DNA from 3 places in the Streptomyces sp. NPDC001220 genome. Region 1 is predicted to be linked to each of the others. Evidence: riboswitches for the same ligand, from Rfam matches in the RefSeq annotation. Region 1 holds a riboswitch; each other region holds the start of a gene.
The links. Region 1 has a riboswitch for cobalamin ahead of ACWDGI_RS26730 (cobalamin biosynthesis protein). Riboswitches for the same ligand answer to the same signal wherever they lie in the genome.
Positions count from the first base shown of each region.

Region 2: linked by a shared signal. The riboswitch ahead of metE (5-methyltetrahydropteroyltriglutamate--homocysteine S-methyltransferase) and the one ahead of ACWDGI_RS26730 (cobalamin biosynthesis protein) in region 1 are both predicted to bind cobalamin.
Region 3: linked by a shared signal. The riboswitch ahead of ACWDGI_RS04030 (ribonucleoside-diphosphate reductase subunit alpha) and the one ahead of ACWDGI_RS26730 (cobalamin biosynthesis protein) in region 1 are both predicted to bind cobalamin.

Region 1 is NZ_JBSFJE010000011.1:291,209-295,704, reverse strand. Features, by position in the region: gene ACWDGI_RS26740 (anion permease) at 41-1,294, shown strand; gene ACWDGI_RS26735 (hypothetical protein) at 1,314-1,541, shown strand; cobalamin riboswitch at 1,687-1,826, shown strand; gene ACWDGI_RS26730 (cobalamin biosynthesis protein) at 1,928-2,911, shown strand; gene ACWDGI_RS26725 (cobyric acid synthase) at 2,908-4,455, shown strand; gene cobN (cobaltochelatase subunit CobN) at 4,452-4,496, shown strand, end outside.
Region 2 is NZ_JBSFJE010000015.1:274,360-278,855, reverse strand. Features, by position in the region: gene ACWDGI_RS32790 (LLM class flavin-dependent oxidoreductase) at 1-813, shown strand, start outside; gene ACWDGI_RS32785 (alpha/beta hydrolase) at 924-1,694, shown strand; gene ACWDGI_RS32780 (flavin reductase family protein) at 1,753-2,268, shown strand; cobalamin riboswitch at 2,346-2,565, shown strand; gene metE (5-methyltetrahydropteroyltriglutamate--homocysteine S-methyltransferase) at 2,727-4,496, shown strand, end outside.
Region 3 is NZ_JBSFJE010000001.1:858,683-863,178, reverse strand. Features, by position in the region: gene ACWDGI_RS04045 (GntR family transcriptional regulator) at 1-135, shown strand, start outside; gene ACWDGI_RS04040 (DUF3311 domain-containing protein) at 259-528, shown strand; gene mctP (monocarboxylate uptake permease MctP) at 525-2,153, shown strand; cobalamin riboswitch at 2,534-2,658, shown strand; gene ACWDGI_RS04030 (ribonucleoside-diphosphate reductase subunit alpha) at 2,784-4,496, shown strand, end outside.

The DNA of each region.
Region 1 (4,496 bases):
CGGTCCAACGGCCGATGACCTCTAAAGATTGTCTGGGTAAATGGAAAACTTCTCGCTGATCCTCGCGATTGTGGTGGTGACCGCACTCGCGTTTGATTTCACGAACGGTTTCCACGACACCGCCAACGCGATGGCCACGACCATCTCGACCGGCGCACTCAAGCCCAAGATCGCGGTGACCATGTCGGCCGCGCTCAACCTGGTGGGCGCCTTCCTCTCCGTGGAGGTCGCCAACACGATCTCCAAGGGCCTCGTCGACGAGAACGGCATCCGCCCCGAGGTCATCTTCGCCGCCCTGGTCGGCGCGATCCTCTGGAACCTGGTGACCTGGCTGGTGGGTCTGCCCTCCAGCTCCTCGCACGCCCTGATGGGCGGTCTGATCGGCGCCACCGTCGCCTCCGCCGGCCTCGGCGCGGTCCACGGCGACGTGCTGGTCACCAAGGTCCTGCTCCCGGCGGTCGCCGCCCCCGTCGTCGCGGGCCTCGCCGCGATGCTCTCCACCCGCCTGTCGTACGCGATCGGCAAGAACGCCGACGACAACGCCACCCGCAAGGGCTTCCGCGCCGGTCAGATCGCCTCGGCCGGCCTGGTCTCCCTCGCGCACGGCACCAACGACGCGCAGAAGACGATGGGCATCATCACCCTCGCGCTGATCGCGGGCGGCTCCATCGCCCCCGGCTCGAACCCTCCCACCTGGGTCATCCTCTCCGCCGGCCTCGCCATCGCCCTCGGCACCTACATCGGCGGCTGGCGGATCATCCGCACCATGGGCAAGGGCCTGACCGACCTCCAGCCGCAGCAGGGCTTCGCCGCCCAGACCAGCGCGGCCACCGCCATCCTGGCCTCCTCCCACCTCGGCTTCTCCCTCTCCACCACGCACGTCGTCTCCGGTTCCGTGATGGGCGCGGGCCTGGGCCGCAAGGGCGGTACGGTCCGCTGGTCCACCGCGACCCGCATGATGATCGCCTGGGTGCTCACCCTCCCCGCGGCCGCGGTCGTCGGCGCGCTCGCCGAGTCCGTGACGGACCTCGGCGACTGGGGCACGGCGGTCGTCGCCGTCTTCCTCGTCGCATCCAGCGCCACGATCTGGAAGCTCTCCCGCCGCGAGGTCGTGGACAGCGCCAACGTCAACGACACCGACGGCACGGAGCCGGCCGGCGTGGTGACCGCGGCGATGGCCGCCGTGACCCCGCCGCCCGCCGGCACGGTGGCCGACGACCTCACCGCCACGATCCCGTCCCCCGCCCCGTCACCCGCGCCGGCCGCCGCCACCGACCCGGCCGCGACCGTCTGACACCCGAGGAAGAACCGACATGAACATCGACTGGGCAGCCATCGGCTCCGTCTTCGGCGTCAGCCTCGTGGTCACCGTGGGCATGGTGGCCCTCTTCACCCTCGGCATCAAGGGCCTCTCCGCCCGCGAACGCGCCGTGGCCCAGGGCAACTCCGCGGCCCTGGCCGTGACCGCCGCCTACCTGTGCTTCGCCGCCTGCGCGGCCGCGGTGGCGTACGGCATCCACCTGATCGTGGCCAAGTCCTGATCGTGGCCAAGGCCTGACCTCGGCCGGACAAGGCTCCTCCCCGACTCGCTCGGGAGGAGCCTTCGGCATGTCCCACGAGCCCCGCCGGCCCACCGGTGTGGGCCTTCCCACACACTCCTCCCGCAGGTCAACGGCAAGTTGACGGGTCTTCCGGGGGCGTGGTGGACTTCCGGAGCCAAGTACGGCGGCAAGAGAGGAAGCCGGTGTGAATCCGGCGCGGTCCCGCCACTGTCACCGGGGTAGCAATCCCCGGGAGCCAGGAACTCTCACCGCCGGTCTCGTCGAACCAGGGCGTGGACACCCTGAGTGAGGACATATCGCCATGCGCGGCTGCCGTTCGAGGTTGAGTACCAGGCCCGTTCCCGCCCCCGCGGCGGGCTGAGCCGATGGGTGCCGGTCGCGTCTTCGCGTACGGCGCCGCCGCCGGCCTTCTCGGCGATCTGCTGCTCGGCGATCCGCGCCGCGGGCATCCGGTCGCCGCGTTCGGACGGGCGGCCGGGGCCGTCGAACGGGCGCTGTGGCGGGACCACCGTGGGTGGGGCGCGCTGCACACCGCCGTCTGCGCCGGCGGCGCCGTGACGCTGGGTGCCCTGGCCCAGCGGGTCGTACGACCGTCCACCGCCGCTTCCGTCGCGCTCACCGCGACCGCCACCTGGGCCGTCGTCGGGGGCACTTCACTCGCCCGCGAGGCCGGTGTCATCGGACGCGCCCTCGAGACGGGGGACGTCGAGGCCGCCCGGGCCCGGCTGCCGCATCTGTGCGGACGGGATCCGCAGGCCCTGGACGCCGACGGAATCGCCCGGGCCGTCGTGGAGTCCGTCGCGGAGAACACGAGCGACGCGGTCGTGGGTGCGCTGGTGTGGGGGGCCGTGGGCGGGGTGCCGGGGCTGCTCGGGTTCCGGGCCGTCAACACCCTGGACGCCATGGTGGGTCACAAGTCGGCCCGGTACCGGCGGTACGGGTGGGCCTCGGCGCGGCTGGACGACGTGGCGGGGTGGCCGGGGGCACGGCTCACCGCCGTACTGGCCGCCGTCGCCGGAGCGGACACCGAGGGGGCCGTACGGGCCTGGCGGTCCGACGCGGCGAAGCACCCGAGCCCCAACGCCGGGCCGGTGGAGGCGTCGTTCGCCGGGGCGTTGGGGGTACGGCTCGGCGGGACCTTGTCATACGGCGGGCGGGTCGAGCACCGGCCGGTACTGAACGCGGAGGGGCGTGCGGTGGAAGTCGCGGACATCGAGCGGGCGGTAAGACTGTCACGGCGGGTGGGGTGGCTGGCGTTCGGGGCCGGCGCGGCCGGGGCCCTGCTGCGGGGGGCGCTTTCACGGCGCCCGGCACAGCGCTCCGCACGGCGGCCGGGACGGACGTCGTGAACGGCGGCGGGCTCCTCGTCGCCGGTACCACCTCCGACGCCGGCAAGAGTGTCGTCACCGCCGGTATCTGCCGGTGGCTGGTGCGGCAGGGCGTCAAGGTCGCGCCGTTCAAGGCGCAGAACATGTCCCTCAACTCCTTCGTCACGCGCGAGGGCGCCGAGATCGGGCGGGCGCAGGCCATGCAGGCACAGGCCTGTCGCATCGAGCCGACCGCGCTGATGAACCCCGTGCTGCTCAAGCCGGGCGGCGAGCAGAGCAGCCAGGTCGTACTGCTCGGGAAACCGGTCGGCGAGCTGAGCGCGCGCGGCTACCACGGGGGACGGCAGCAGAAGCTGCTCGGGACCGTGCTCGACTGTCTCGCCGAGTTGCGGGGCACGTATGACGCGGTGATCTGTGAGGGGGCGGGCAGTCCGGCGGAGATCAACCTGCGCCGGACCGACATCGTGAACATGGGGATCGCGCGCAACGCGCGGATCCCGGTGCTCGTCGTCGGCGACATCGACCGCGGGGGCGTGTTCGCCTCCTTCTTCGGCACCGTCGCCCTGCTCTCGCCGGAGGACCAGGCCCTCGTCGCCGGGTTCCTCGTCAACAAGTTCCGGGGCGACGTCTCCCTGCTGGAGCCCGGCCTCGACATGCTGCACGGCCTCACCGGGCGGCACACCTACGGCGTGCTCCCCTTCCGGCACGGGCTCGGGATCGACGAGGAGGACGGGATGGGGGTCCCCCCGCGCGAGCGAAGCCGAGCGTGGGGGAGGGTCTCGCTGCGCGGGACCGTCCGGGAGTCGAACACGACTCCGCCGGTCGGCGCGGACGTGCTGCGGGTCGCCGTCTGTGCCATCCCCCTGATGTCCAACTTCACGGACGTGGACGCGCTGGCCGCCGAACCGGGTGTCGTGGTGCGGTTCGTGGACCGGCCCGAGGAACTCGCCGACGCCGACCTCGTCGTGATCCCGGGCACCCGGGGGACGGTCCGGGCCCTGGAGTGGCTGCGGGAGCGGGGGCTCGCGGAGGCGCTGAAGCGCAGGGTCGCCGAGGGGCGGCCGGTGCTCGGCATCTGCGGTGGCTTCCAGGTCCTCGGCGAGCACATCGAGGACGAGGTCGAGAGCCGGCGCGGACAGGTGGCCGGTCTCGGGGTCCTGCCCCTACGGGTGCGGTTCGCCCGGGAGAAGACCCTCACCCGGCCCGTCGGCGAGGCCCTCGGCGAGCGCGTCGAGGGGTACGAGATCCATCACGGGGTGGCCGAAGTCACCGGTGGGGAGCCCTTCTTGGACGGCTGCCGGGTCGGGCAGACCTGGGGCACCCACTGGCACGGCTCCCTGGAGTCGGACGGCTTCCGCCGGGCCTTTCTGCGCGAGGTGGCGGCCGCCGCGGGCCGCCGGTTCGTGCCGGCCCCCGACACCTCGTTCGCCGCGCTGCGCGAGGAGCAGCTCGACCGGCTCGGCGACCTGATCGAACAGCACGCGGACACCGACGCGCTCTGGCGGCTCATCGAGTCGGGCGCGCCGCAAGGACTGCCTTTCATCCCACCGGGAGCGCCCGCATGAGCACTGTGTTGTTGTTGTCGACCGCCGACACCGATCTGCTG
Region 2 (4,496 bases), on a different contig from region 1:
CGGGGCGTCTTCCTGGACGCCGCGAAGCTGCACGAACTCAACCACGAGGGCGAGCACTTCAGGATCGCGGGTCCGCTCAACCTCTCCCGCTCGCCGCAGGGCCAGCCGGTGATCTTCCAGGCCGGCGTCTCCGAGGAGGGCCGTGACCTCGCCGCGCGGGTCGCCGAAGGCATCTACGCGCCGGGCGGCTCGCTCCAGCAGGCGCAGGAGTACTACGCCGACATCAAGAAGCGCACCGCGTCCTACGGCCGCGACCCCGAGCACATCAAGATCTTCATCCACGGCGGCCCGGTCGTCGGCCTCACCGACGAGGCGGCCCGGCTCCGGGAGCGGGAGATCTTCGAGGAGGACAACGACTTCGAGCGCAACCTCGCGCTGCTCGGCCGTTCCTTCGGCGCGTACGACTTCAGCGTGCACGACCTGGACGGCCCGTTCCCGGACGTCGCACACCTCGCCGAGAAGGGCGGCCGCACCGGAGCGGCCAAGCTCATCGAACGAGCCAGGACGGAGAGTCTGACGCTTCGCCAAGTCGCCGATCTGGTCAGCGAGTTCCGGCAGTCGCCGTTCGTCGGGGCGCCGAAGACCGTGGCCGACACCATCGAGCAGTGGTTCGACGCCGGCACCTTCGACGGCATCAACCTCGCCTTCCGCACCAACGACGACCTGGAGCTCTTCGTGGACGGCGTCGTCCCGATCCTCCAGAAGCGCGGGCTGTTCCGCACCGAGTACGAGGCCGACACCCTGCGCGGCAACCTCGGCCTGCCGATCCCGGTCAACCGGCACACCGACGAGCGCCGGCTCGTGAACGGCTGACCGGGCCCCGTGCGCAGCACTCACCCGAAGACGCGGTCCGGGCCCGACCGCGCCCACACCACGACCCGCACCCGCACCCGCACCCGCACCCGCACCCGCAGGAGCCTGAGATGACCGAGTACAGCGACCACCACGCCCCCGAGGGCCTCCTCACCCGCGGCACCGTCGTCGTGGTGCCCGGCCGGGGGGAGAGCCGTGCCACCTACGGCCGGCTCGGCAGGCGGCTCGCGGCCGACGCCTACCGCGTCCGGGTCGTGGACGGCCCCGAGATCGACGCCGGCGACCTGAACGGTTCGCTGGCCCGGTTCGGCGACGGGCTGGCCGCCGCCGTGGCGGGTACGGCGGCCGCCGGAGGCGAAGTGACCGGGCCGGTCGTGCTGGTGGCCGCCGACTCAGGTGCCGCGGCCGTCGCGGCGCTGCTCGGTCTCGGCGGCTCCCCGGCCGCCGTGCGGCCGGGGGCCGTCGTGCTGGCAGGCCTCCCGGGCCGTACCGCCGCGACCGGCGGCAGCTGGGACGACGAACTCGACGTCCGCACGTCCTGCCCGACCCACCGAGGGGTGCTCAGCAACGACCCGGGCGCGCAACGGGGCACGCTCGACGCCCCGTTGCCCGGCGCGCTGCTCGACGCGGCCTACCACGCGGATCTCGCCGTCCCCGCCCTGCTCCTCGTCGGCGACGCGGACCCGCTCGCGGACCGCGACGCCCTGGCCCGTACCGCGAAGACGCTGTCCCGCTCCCGGCTGGCGGTGGTCCGCGACGCCCACCACGACGTCCTCAACGACCTTCAGCACCGCTCGGTCGCGGCCGAGGTCGTGACCTTCCTGGAGGCACTGCGCACCGGGCTGGTGCCCGCGATCGCGGTGGAGTCCAGCGCCTGGTGACGGCCGCCGTCGCAGGTCCCTCTCCCACCCCTCCCCCTGCGTACCGAAAGGAAAGGGCATGAGCGCCCCGCTCCATCGAAGCCCGTCGTCCACGGTCACCGCCCCCGACGGCGCGGACCTCCTGCGCGACACCCTGCGCCGGCACGCCGCCGGAGTCACGGTGATCACCTTCCCGGGCCCGGTCGGCTTCACCGCCACTTCCTTCACCTCCGTCTCCCTGCGGCCGGCCCTGGTCTCGTTCTGCATCGGCCTCGAAGCGTCCAGCACCCCCGCCGCGCGCCTCGCGGACCGGTTCGCCGTCCATGTACTCGGCACCGCGAACGCCGGTCTGGCGAGGCAGTTCGCGCGCAGCGGCGTCGACCGGTTCGCGGGGGTGCGCTGGCGGGCGCAGCCGGACGGGCTGCCCGTCCTCGACGACGTCACCGGCTGGCTGTCGGCCCGCATCACCCTGCGCCAGACCATCGGTGACCACCTGCTGGTGGTCGGCGAGGTCGACTCGGGCGCGGTGGTCGAGGAGGCCACGGCCCTCGTCCACCACAACGGATCCTTCGCATCGGCGCATCCACTGGTGTGAGACCGCGGAGGAGCCGGTGGGCCGGCTCACACCACCGGATGCCGGACGGGTCGCCGCCGTCCGCGGTGGTACCCCGTAGGCTGGCGCGTGCAGCTGGTTCGCCCCGTCCGCCAGGCGGGGTGTCGCAAGAGGGAACCCGGTGGGAATCCGGGACTGCCCCGCAGCGGTGAGTGGGAACGAACGCCGTCATACGCACTGGGCCCGACGTACGGACCTGGGAAGCGACGGCCGGTAGGTGTCCTCCGTCAGGAGGGCGTGCCCGCGAGTCCGAAGACCTGCCAACTGCCCGCGCGCGAACCACTCGTGCGCGGACATCCCGGTGACCTCGAGGGCGGGTCGGCGTACACACCAGGCGGATGACCGTGCCGTGCAGGGTCGTTTCCGTCCGGTTCGTCACCCCTTCGCGCCCTCGTCCCGTCTCCGGGATCTCAGGGATTCATCTCGCGAAGGAGATCTCCGTGACAGCGAAGTCCGCGGCCGCGGCACGGGCCACCATGTACGGCTACCCCCGCCAGGGGCCGAACCGGGAACTGAAGAAGGCGATCGAGGGCTACTGGAAGGGCCGGACCGACGCCGACGCCCTCCGCGCCACCGCGGCCGGCCTGCGCCGGAGCAACTGGCGGCAGCTCGCCGGCGCCGGCGTCCACGAGGTGCCCACCGGCGACTTCTCGTACTACGACCACGTCCTGGACACCACCGTCATGGTCGGCGCGATCCCCGCCCGTCACCGGGCCGCCGTCGACGCCGACGCGCTGGACGGCTACTTCGCCATGGCCCGCGGCACCCAGGACCTGGCGCCGCTGGAGATGACCAAGTGGTTCGACACCAACTACCACTACCTGGTACCGGAGTTGGGCCCCGACACCGTCTTCACCGCCGACTCCGGCAAGCAGGTCGGCGAGCTGCAGGAGGCCCTCGCGCTCGGCCTCACCGCCCGGCCCGTGCTCGTCGGCCCGGTCACCTATCTGCTGCTCGCCAAGCCGGCCCCGGGCGTGGCCGCCGGCTTCGACCCGCTCACCCTGCTCGACCGGCTGCTCCCCGTGTACGCCGAGGTCCTCGCCGACCTGCGCGCGGCCGGCGCCGAGTGGGTGCAACTGGACGAGCCCGCCCTGGTCCAGGACCGCACCCCGGCCGAGCTGAACGCCGCCGCGCGGGTCTACCGCGACCTGGGGGCCCTGCCCGACCGCCCGAAGCTGCTGGTCGCCTCCTACTTCGACCGCCTCGGCGAGGCACTCCCGGTGCTGGCCAAGGCCCCCGTCGAGGGCCTGGCCCTGGACTTCACCGAGGCCGCCGCCGCCAACCTGGACGCGCTGGCCGCCGTCGGCGGACTGCCCGGCAAGCGGCTGGTCGCGGGTGTCGTCAACGGCCGCAACATCTGGGTCAACGACCTGGCGAGGTCCCTGTCCACCCTCGGCACCCTCCTCGGGCTCGCCGACCGGGTCGACGTCGCCGCCTCCTGCTCTCTCCTCCATGTGCCGCTCGACGCGGCGGCCGAGCGGGACATCGAGCCGCAGATCCTGCGCTGGCTCGCCTTCGCGAAGCAGAAGACCGCCGAGATCGTCACCCTCGCCAAGGGCCTGGCCCAGGGCACCGACACCATCGCCGCCGAACTCTCGGCGAACCGGGCCGACCTCGCCTCCCGCGAGAACTCGCCCATCACCCGGGACCCGGCGGTGCGCGCTCGTACCGCCGCCATCACCGACGCCGACGGCCGCCGTTCCCGGCCGTACCCCGAGCGGGCCGTCGCCCAGCGCGCCCACCTCGGGCTGCCGCTGCTGCCGACCACGACCATCGGCTCCTTCCCGCAGACCGGCGAACTGCGCACCGCCCGCGCCGACCTGCGCACGGGCCGGATCGACACGGCCGGGTACGAGGAGCGGATCCGGGCCGAGATCCGGGAGGTCATCGCCTTCCAGGAGAAGTCCGGGATCGACGTCCTGGTGCACGGCGAGCCCGAGCGCAACGACATGGTCCAGTACTTCGCCGAGCGGCTGACGGGGTACCTGGCCACCCAGCACGGCTGGGTCCAGTCGTACGGCACCCGGTACGTGCGGCCGCCGATCCTGGCCGGTGACATCTCCCGTCCCGAGCCGATGACCGTGCGCTGGACGACGTACGCCCAGTCGCTCACGGGCCGCCCGGTCAAGGGCATGCTGACCGGTCCGGTCACCATGCTCGCCTGGTCGTTCGTCCGGGACGACCAGCCGCTCGGCGACACCGCCCGGCAG
Region 3 (4,496 bases), on a different contig from region 1:
GACGTGGGCCTGCCGATGCTGATGCTCTCCCGGCACTCCCTGGACCGCGAGGGCCAGCCCGTGGAGTGGGTGCGCTCGGTGTACCGCGGCGACCGCTACAAGTTCGTGGCCCGGCTGAAGCGTCCCCGGGACTGACACGGGGCGCCTTTCACAGAATCGACATGCCGATAGCCGGACAGCTACTTCCGCTCCGGTGACGCCGTGACCTAGATTGCCTGCGCATTACACAGGCGAACGGTGAGGGGACGGAGCCGCGGTATGTCGGATGTACCTGAAGTGAGGCAGCCGGTGGTGACACCGATACGCGTGGTCATCACCGTCTGTCTCGTCGCGCCCTTCGTGGCGATGCTGTGGGTGGGCTCCTACGCCAAGACGGACCCGACGTTCATCGGGATCCCGTTCTTCTACTGGTACCAGATGCTGTGGGTGCTGATATCCACCGCGCTCACGATGACCGCGTACCAGCTGTGGCAGCGTGACCAGCGCGCCCGCAAGTCCGAGAGCACGAGCGGGGGTGCGCAGAAGTGAAGGACGGTGTGAACGGCGTCGCGCTCGGCGTCTTCATCTTCTTCTTCCTGGCCGTCACGGCCATGGGTTTCCTCGCCGCACGCTGGCGCAAGGCCGACAACGAGCACTCCCTCGACGAATGGGGCCTGGGCGGCCGGTCGTTCGGCACCTGGGTCACCTGGTTCCTGCTCGGCGGCGACCTGTACACGGCGTACACCTTCGTCGCCGTACCGGCGGCGATCTACGCGGCGGGCGCGGCCGGCTTCTTCGCGGTGCCGTACACGATCCTCGTCTACCCGCTGATCTTCACGTTCCTGCCGCGCCTGTGGTCGGTCTCCCACAAGCACGGCTACGTGACGACCTCGGACTTCGTGCGCGGGCGCTTCGGCTCCAAGGGCCTCTCGCTCGCCGTCGCCCTGACCGGCATCCTGGCGACGATGCCCTACATCGCGCTCCAGCTCGTAGGCATCCAGGCCGTCCTCGACGTCATGGGCGTCGGTGGCGGCGACGGCACCAACTGGTTCGTGAAGGACCTCCCGCTGCTCATCGCCTTCGGCGTGCTGGCGGCGTACACCTACTCCTCCGGCCTGCGGGCGCCCGCGCTCATCGCGTTCGTGAAGGACGGGCTGATCTACCTCGTCATCGCGGTGGCGATCATCTACATCCCGATCAAGCTGGGCGGCTTCGACGACATCTTCGCCAAGGCGGGCCACGCGTTCGCGCAGGTCAATCCGGCCACCGGCAAACCACGCGGCACGCTGTCGCCACCCGAGGCCGGCCAGTGGACCTACGCCACCCTGGCGCTGGGCTCCGCGCTCGCGCTGTTCATGTACCCGCACTCGATCACCGCGACGCTCTCCTCCCGCAGCCGTGACGTGATCCGCCGCAACACCACGATCCTGCCGCTGTACTCCCTGATGCTGGGCCTGCTCGCGCTGCTCGGCTTCATGGCCATCGCGGCCGGCGTCAAGGTCACCAACGGCCAGCTGGCGATCCCCCAGCTGTTCGAGAACATGTTCCCGGACTGGTTCGCGGGCGTGGCCTTCGCGGCGATCGGCATCGGCGCCCTGGTCCCGGCGGCCATCATGTCCATCGCGGCCGCGAACCTCTTCACCCGCAACATCTACCGGGACTTCATCAAGCCGGACGCCACACCGAAGCAGGAGGCCCAGGTCTCCAAGCTGGTGTCGCTGCTGGTGAAGGTCGGCGCGCTGGTCTTCGTCCTCACCATGGACAAGACCGTCGCCATCAACTTCCAGCTGCTGGGCGGTATCTGGATCCTGCAGACCTTCCCGGCGCTGGTGGGCGGCCTGTTCACCCGCTGGTTCCACCGCTGGGCCCTGCTGGCGGGCTGGGCGGTCGGCATGGTCTACGGCACGGCCGCGGCGTACGGCGTGGCCTCCCCCACCCAGAAGCACTTCGGCGGCTCGGCCAAGGAGATCCCGGGCATCGGCGAGATCGGCTACATCGGCCTGACGGCGTTCGTGATGAACGTGGTGGTGACGGTGGTCCTGACGTTCGCCCTGAAGGCCCTGAAGGCCCCCGAGGGCGTCGACGAGACGACCCCCCAGGACTACACGGCCGACGCGGGCGACGCGGGCGTGGAAGTGGAACTCCCGCCGGCCGTCGCGGAGGGCGCCCACTAGAGCGCGCCCCGTCAGGGCGCGGGGCCGTATCCATGTGCGGCTCCGCCGTGGGCGCGAGCGACCACCCACAACCCGCAGCGGGCCGCCGAGAAATCCCACTCCCGGCGGCCCGCTGTCGTGCACACCCCTCCGCACGACGATCCACATCCGCGAAGCGCGACCCACCGATCGCGACCCGCCGAACACGAAAACCTCGGCGAGGTGACAGCCCGGACCCGCCTCCACGAGCTGCGAACGCCTCGGCTTCGTCCGCACGCCCGGGCGGGACCGGAATCCCGTGCCACACCTGGACGACATCACTCTCCTCACCTACGAGCTGACACTCCGACACCTCCGCGACACAACATGTGGGGGTGACACCGCGGCCCGGCACTAGATGTATGCTCATGCTCGCTGTCGCCGCAGGGGAATCCGGTGCGAATCCGGAACTGTCCCGCAACGGTGTACTTGCGCACATCTGTGCACAAGCGTCAGTCCGAGGACCTGCCGACAGCACGCCCGGCCGTCCGGCCCGGGTGTTCTGACGTCCGGGTCTCGTGGAGTGGGCCGGGGACGCGACACGCGTGCGTGCGCTCGTGTGCTGCCTCCTGCCCTCCGCCAGGCCCCGAGCCGAGCGAGGGAGAGCCCCACGTGACCATCGCGCCAGCCGAACCGGCTTCAGCGACCATCTCTGTGGACGAGGACGGTCCCGGCACCGCGTTGCTGCGGACCCTGACCGGGCTGACCGCCGACCTCCCCGACGCCGACCCCGGCCGGGTCGCCGCCGCCGCGCTGCGCGGCCGGTCCGCGCGGGCCGACGAGTCGGAGCTGCGCGAGCTGGCCACCGAGGCGGCGGCCGGTCTCATCTCCGAGGACCCCGCCTACTCCCGGCTCGCCGCCCGGCTGCTGACGGTCTCGATCCGTGCCGAGGCCGCCTCGCAGGGCGTGACGTCCTTCACCGAGTCCGTCGCCGTCGGCCACCGCGAGGGCCTCATCGCGGACCGCACCGCCGAGTTCGCGCGCCTGCACGCGGCCCGCCTGGACGCCCTGGTCGACCCGGACGCCGACGACCGTTTCGGCTACTTCGGCCTGCGCACCCTGCACAGCCGTTACCTGCTCCGGCACCCGATCACCCGCAAGGTCGTCGAGACCCCCCAGCACTTCCTGCTCCGGGTCGCCGCCGGCCTCGCCGAGGACGACAGCGCCAGGTCGGTGGAGGAAGTCGCCGCGCTCTACCGGCTCATGAGCCGCCTCGACTACCTCCCCTCCTCCCCCACCCTCTTCAACTCCGGTACCCGGCACCCCCAGATGTCGTCCTGCTATCTCCTCGACTCCCCGAAGGACGAGCTGGACTCCATCTACGACCGGTACCACCAGGTGGCCCGGCTCTCGAAGCACGCCGGTGGCATCGGTCTCTCCTTCTCCCGGATCCGCTCCCGCGGTTCGCTGATCCGCGGCACCAACGGGCACTCCAACGGCATCGTGCCGTTCCTCAAGACGCTCGACGCCTCGGTCGCCGCGGTGAACCAGGGCGGCCGGCGCAAGGGCGCGGCCGCGGTCTACCTGGAGACCTGGCACTCCGACATCGAGGAGTTCCTGGAGCTGCGCGACAACACCGGTGAGGACGCCCGGCGTACGCACAACCTGAACCTCGCGCACTGGGTCCCGGACGAGTTCATGCGCCGGGTGAACGCCGACGGGCAGTGGTCCCTGTTCTCCCCGGCCGACGTGCCGGAGCTGGTGGATCTGTGGGGCGACGAGTTCGACGCGGCCTACCGCAAGGCCGAGGCCGAGGGGCTCGCCCGCAAGACCATCCCGGCCCGTGACCTGTACGGCCGGATGATGCGCACCCTCGCGCAGACCGGCAACGGCTGGATGACCTTCAAGGACGCGGCGAACCGGACCGCGAACCAGACGGCCACCCCCGGCCATGTCGTCCACTCCTCCAACCTCTGCACGGAGATCCTGGAGGTCACGGACGACGGCGAGACGGCGGTCTGCAACCTGGGCTCCGTGAACCTCGGCGCGTTCGTGGACACGGCGAGCGGTGACATCGACTGGGAGCGGCTGGACGAGACCGTCCGTACCGCGGTCACCTTCCTCGACCGGGTCGTCGACATCAACTTCTACCCGACCGAGCAGGCGGGCCGCTCCAACGCCAAGTGGCGTCCGGTGGGCCTCGGTGCCATGGGTCTGCAGGACGTCTTCTTCAAGCTGCGGCTGCCCTTCGACTCCGCCGAGGCCAAGGCGCTCTCCACCCGGATCGCCGAGCGGATCATGCTCGCCGCGTACGAGGCCTCCGCCGACCTCGCCGAGCGCAGCGGCCCGCTGCCGGCCTGGGAGAAGACCCGTACGGCACAGGGT